2 linked regions of the Pedosphaera parvula Ellin514 genome follow. The protein of the gene in region 1 binds, or shares a complex with, the protein of each later gene. Links are inferred from orthologs where the notes say so. Each region holds a gene or a part of one and is shown in the gene's direction. Other genes may lie near its edges.

The links. The genes of interacting proteins can lie anywhere in the genome.
Region 2: rplI (region 1) and rplR share a complex: the UniProt entries of both Bacillus subtilis proteins name them as parts of the 50S ribosomal subunit. The link is inferred for Pedosphaera parvula Ellin514 from one-to-one orthologs.

Annotation. Positions count from the first base shown.
Region 1 is NZ_ABOX02000010.1:12,639-15,616, reverse strand. Bases 1-2,968 are described here. They hold rplI (50S ribosomal protein L9), read left to right. Parts: upstream 1-1,170; coding sequence 1,171-1,767; downstream 1,768-2,968. Other genes in these bases: CFLAV_RS33680 (VWA domain-containing protein), read right to left, coding at 1,856-2,968; CFLAV_RS09735 (single-stranded DNA-binding protein), read left to right, coding at 656-1,117; CFLAV_RS09740 (30S ribosomal protein S6), read left to right, coding at 336-647; pth (aminoacyl-tRNA hydrolase), read left to right, coding at 1-321. Also shown: more of CFLAV_RS33680, read right to left, coding at 2,969-2,978. UniProt on the Bacillus subtilis protein: Binds to the 23S rRNA.
Region 2 is NZ_ABOX02000010.1:113,890-116,667, reverse strand. What follows is about bases 11-2,778. They hold rplR (50S ribosomal protein L18), read left to right. Parts: upstream 11-1,095; coding sequence 1,096-1,461; downstream 1,462-2,778. Other genes in these bases: secY (preprotein translocase subunit SecY), read left to right, coding at 2,615-2,778; rplO (50S ribosomal protein L15), read left to right, coding at 2,122-2,595; rpsE (30S ribosomal protein S5), read left to right, coding at 1,480-2,112; rplF (50S ribosomal protein L6), read left to right, coding at 520-1,056; rpsH (30S ribosomal protein S8), read left to right, coding at 118-504. Outside these bases: more of rpsN, read left to right, coding at 1-10. UniProt on the Bacillus subtilis protein: This is one of the proteins that bind and probably mediate the attachment of the 5S RNA into the large ribosomal subunit, where it forms part of the central protuberance.

The DNA of each region.
Region 1 (2,978 bases):
GTTGCGGTGGATGATGCTGATTTGCCGTTTGGGCAGATTCGAATGCGAGCCAACGGCAGTAGTGGTGGCCATCATGGACTGGAGTCCATTGAGAAGCATTTGGGAACTCGTGAATTTGCCCGCTTGAGACTTGGCATCGGGCGGGCGGCAGATGATAGAAGAGAGATTACGGATTATGTTTTGGCACCGTTTAGCGGAGCCGAAGCAAAAACGGTTGATAAAGTATTAAACACTGCATCAGACCAGATTGAGTGCTGGTTGGATGGCGGAATACAAAAGGCAATGAGTCAATTTAACGGAGCCATAAGAGGTTCCGAGTAACAAAGGAAAACTGAGTGAAAAGATACGAAGGTCTGTTCATATTGAACACAGCGGGCAAAGAAGAGAGTCTGAAAGAAACCATCGACCAGCTCTCGGATGAGATCAATGCTGCTGGCGGCAGGGTGGAAACCGTGCAGAAGATGGATAAGCGCAATTTTGCGCGTGTCGCGGATAAGCGCAACAGTTCCGGCTTTTACGTGAATGTCATTTTCGAGTGCAAACCTTCAGCGATTACCCAACTGCAAACTCGCTTTGCCTTGAATGCTGACGTGTACCGCGTCATGTTTAGCAGTGCGCCGACACCGAAAGTTGTGGAAGCCAAGTAATTCGATTCATGGCCAATTTCAACAAAGTCATACTTGCTGGAAACCTTACGCGGGACCCAGAGTTACGTTATACACCCAAAGGTGTAGCCATCGCCAAAATTACATTGGCGATCAACCGTACCTGGCGAAACGAGGCTGGTGAGAGCAAGGAAGAGGTTACTTTTGTTGATGTAGATGCATTTGGTCGCCAAGCAGAAACCATAGGCCAGTACTTAAAGAAGGGCAGTCCTTTCATGGTGGAAGGTCGCCTTAAGCTGGATCAGTGGGACGACAAGCAAACGGGACAGAAACGGAGTCGCTTGGGAGTCACGCTCGAAGGTTTTCAATTTCTGGGTAGCGCTGGCGGTGGTCGTGGCGAAGGCGGCGTCCCTGATGCTCCTGCTCCCCGCAGCCGTCCGGCACCCGCCCCCAAAGCTGAAAGTGCCGACGCTGATGTGCCACCTCCTGAAGACGACGACGTTCCATTCTAACTTGCAGCGGCTTATTCACTTTACCTTTATTTAACTTTAACTCCAATTTTCGTATGCCAAAAACTGAAGTCATTCTCACCCACAATATCGTCGGCTTGGGCGCCGAGTCCGATCAGGTTAAGGTCGCAGCGGGCTATGCTCGCAATTATTTGATCCCCCAAGGTCTAGCCATCCCCATGACCGGTGCAAATAAGCGCCGTCTGGAATCTTTGAAGCAACGGCGTGCTGAACGCGAAGCCGAAGAGCTCAACCACATGACCGAGCTTTCCCGCAGCTTGGCCAAGTTAATTGCCGTCGTCAGCGTCAAGACTGGCGAAGATGGCAAGATGTTCGGTGCTGTCACCGCAGGCACGATTGCTGATCAACTTAAGACCCAATTCGACGTAGCCCTCGACAAGAAGAAAATTCATCTCGAACAGCCGATTCGTTCCCTCGGCGAACACGGTGTCGAATTGCGCTTGCATCATGGCGTTACAACTACGCTTAAGGTGCGAGTTGAAAGCAGCAACCCTTTGCCAACGGCGGTTGAGGCTCCGGTTGCCGACGCAAGGAAGGACGATAGGACTGAGAAGCGTGGAAAGCGTTCTGAAGCTCCCGCCGCTGAATCAGCGCCTAAGAAGTCTCGCGCTGCGAAGAGTGACAAGGCTTAATCAGAGTTTTACGGTTTAATCAAGGCAGGCCATTACGGCCTGCCTTTTTTATTTAGTTTCACGAGGCAACCTGTCGCAATAGTGTTGGTCACCAGTTCTTTAGTGAGCGGTTGCGCCCCAGCTGTTTTTCAGAGGAAGGGCCTAATCTGAGCACTTCTTCTTCGCCTTTTTGTGAGTCGAGTAATTGCTTCGCCTGCTGGGGAGTCATTTGTCCCGCAGCCATCATTGCTGCTTCGCGCTGCTCCTCTTCTGATTTCTCCTTGGACTGTGCAGCCTGATTTTGAGCCGCCTGATCCTTTTTCTCGGATTGCTCTTTTTGATTCTTCGCCTGCGACTGTGATTTCTCCTGATCTTGCTTATTGGACTCCTGCCCCTGATCCTTCTTTTCCTGACCGTTTTTGCCTTGTTGAGATTTGTTCTGCGTTTGTTGATCGGACTTGGACTGAGAATCCTTTTCCTGATTCTGTTGATCTTGCTTGTCCTGGGATTCCTGATTCTTCTGATTCTGATCCTTGGAATTTTGCTTCGACTGGTCTTTTGATTGATTCTGCTGTTGCTGTTGCTGCTTTTTCTTGAGTTCTTCCAACTGGGTCTGGACAAACTGGTGGTTAAACTGTGCATCCTGATCTTGCTGGTTAAGCTTCAAAGCACTTTCGTAGTGCTTGAGGGCATTCTCCCAGGCCTCCTGCTTTTTCTTCTCATCCTTATCACTTTGTCCCAAGCGAAAATACGTATTGCCTAGATTGTAATATGCTTGTTGCTGCAGCTGTATGTCTTGAGAGTTCAGGGTATCGTTAAATTGTTTGGTAGCTTCATCATACTGTTGGGTTTGGTAGGCAGCGGTGCCGGCATTGAAATGCAATCGCGGATCATTGCTTTTTCTCTGCAAAGAGTTTTCATAGTCTTTCAGAGCATCCTGGTATTTACCTGCCTGGTATTCACGGAACGCTTGGGAAGGACTCGCAAACGTGCTCAAGGGCAGGGCCAGCAAAAGCAAAATGGCCACGGTGCTCGTTGGCATAGCGGAGGAAGTTTGTGATCTCATTCTGGATTCCTCCGGACGAGTTCGCTTTCGGTCTGGTAGAAAAGTTTCCGCAATCAGGAGGATTATCGCGATCGACAATGGCCAGTGGTAGCGTTCATGGAAGCGCTTAAGTAAAGTGGAGGCCTTGTCGGACTTTGGCAAAGGAGCGATACCTTGCTCATAAAGC
Region 2 (2,778 bases), 100 kb from region 1 along the record:
CGATGAGCGGACGCCGCCACGGTTACATGCGCAAATTTAGCTGCTCCCGTTTAACTTTCAGGGAAGCTGCTCTCAATGGATTGATCCCGGGAATGACGAAAGCCAGCTGGTAATAGTATGACTGACACGATTTCTGACATGTTGACTCGCATCCGCAACGCTAGCCGTGTGCAATTGCCGGTCGTTGAAGTTCCTCATTCCAAGATGAAGGAAAGCATTGCTCATATCCTTAAGAAAGAGGGTTATGTGGGCGAAGTAGTGGTGGAGACGGCAGCACCCAAAAAGATCAAATTGACCTTGAAGTATGAGGGCAAGCGGAGTGTGATCGAGGGTTTGCGCCGGGTAAGCACTCCTGGTCTGCGCCGTTATGTGGGCTCCACGGAAATTCCTCGCGTTCGCGGAGGATTGGGCATCTCGGTTGTTTCCACTTCCCAGGGAGTGATGACCGGAAATCAGGCCCGCAAGAGCAATCTGGGCGGCGAATTAATTTGTTATATTTGGTAATTTTAAGGCAAAGCTATGTCACGCATTGGAAAACAACCGATCGCCATTCCCGCCAAAGTTAAGGTGAATGTGAATGGCCGCAAAGTTTCGGTCGAAGGGCCGAAGGGTAAATTAGATTTGGAACTCAACCGCCGCACGAGCTTAAAAGTTGAAGGTGACAAGGTTGTCGTCAGCCGCGATGGCGATGACGCCGAAGCGAAGGCCATGCACGGTCTGAGCCGGGCCTTGGTAAACAACATGGTAAAAGGTGCGAGCGAAGGTTTCGTGAAGCGCCTCATAATCCAAGGCGTTGGCTTTAAAGCTGCCGTACAAGGCAAAGTTGTGAACCTGAGCCTTGGTTATTCTCATCCTGTCCTTTATCCTATCCCTGACCAGGTCAAGGTTACGGTGGAGGAGAATACTAAGTTAACGATTGAAGGTCCTGATAAACAGCTGGTTGGGAAGGTAGCCTCCGAAATCCGGAGCTTTTATCCTCCTGAGCCTTATAAAGGCAAAGGTGTCCGCTACGCTGATGAACACGTGGTTCGTAAGGAAGGTAAGACTGTACAATAATTAAAAGAATGGTTACGGCAAATCCGTGACCCTAAAACAATGAGAACTGAAAAGAAACAAAGACTCGAGCAGTTACGGCGTTGGCGCATTCGCAAAAAAGTTGTTGGCACCAAAGATCGCCCCCGGATGAGCGTGTGCTTCAGCAACCAAAACATTTACGTTCAGTTTATTGATGACAGCGCTGGTGTTACGGTTGCGGCTGCATCGACTATGAGCAAAGCGACTCCTAATCGTGAGAAGTTGGCCGCGAATGTTGATTCCGCAAAGTCAATCGGGACGCTGGCGGCTCAGGCAGCCCAAGGGAAGGGCATTAAATCCGTAGTTTTTGATCGTGGCAGCAAGCGTTATCATGGTAAGGTGAAAGCCCTTGCGGATGCGGCGCGTGAAGCAGGTCTGCAATTTTAATTTAACCAAGAGAATATTGTGGCTGAAATAACGAAATCTGATGTAGGTGATAATCGCGGTGGACGCGGCGCGGGCCGTTCACGCCGCCATCGTGGTCCTGGTGAAGGTGGTGATGCTAGCGGCGGAGGCGATTCGCAGGAACTCGTCGAGAAGGTAGTGTTTATCAATCGCTCCGCCAAGGTGGTGAAAGGTGGCCGGCGTTTTAATTTTAGCGCCCTTGTTGTCGTTGGCGACAAGCGTGGACGTGTCGGCATTGGTTTGGGCAAGGCTGGCGAAGTGGCAGACGCCATTCGCAAGGGTGGGGAACTGGCCCGCCAGCACATGGTTGGCGTATCATTGAAAGATGCCACCATTCCACACGAAATCTTTTCGCACTATGATGGCGCCAAGATTCTCCTTCGTCCCGCATCACCTGGAACTGGCATCATCGCCGGCAAAACAGTCCGTGCCGTGTTGGAGTCTGCCGGTGTTAAGGATATTCTGAGCAAATCGCTCGGGTCCAAGAATCCGGCAAACGTTGTCAAGGCGACATTGCGTGCATTGCAACAGCTTCGCTTGCGCGAAGATATTTATCGTAGCCGCGGTTTGGCGGTGAAGAAGCCTGAAGCTCCGACAGCTCAGCCCACAGAAACAGTAGTAACTACAGCTTAATTTTAGAATATGCGTTTACACGATCTTAAACCCCGTCCTGGAGCGAAGCATCGCCGCAAGCGTATCGGCCAAGGTGAAAGCAGCGGCCATGGCAAGACGAGCGGACGAGGCGGAAAAGGTCAATCTGCCCGCTCTGGTAGCTCGATCCGTATCGGCTTTGAAGGTGGTCAGATGCCCTTGATTCGCCGTATTCCGAAGCGCGGTTTCAACAATGCTCAGCACACCATCGAGTTCATTCCCGTCAACTTGGAGTCTTTGAACCAATTTGAAGACGGCGCTCGTGTTGATGAAGTTGCGTTGCGGACTGTTGGCCTGGCAAATGGCCGGTTGCGCCGAATCAAAATCCTTGGCTCAGGTGAAATCACCAAAAGACTTACGGTCACAGCTCACGCTTTCAGCGCCTCTGCTCGCACTAAGATCGAGGCCAAAGGCGGGAAATGCGAAGTCGTCGGTAATAAGTCCGCCACGCCCGCAAAAGCCTAGGATATTTAATTACTGATCCATGTTTGCTTCCATAGTCAATACCTTTAGCAATTGCTTCAAAATTCCGGAACTGAAGTCACGGATTTTGTTCACGATGTTAGTGCTCGCGATCTGTCGCCTGGCTGCGTTTATCCGCATTCCTGGCTTGGATGGAGCAGCATTATCGGCCTACTTCCAGAGTTT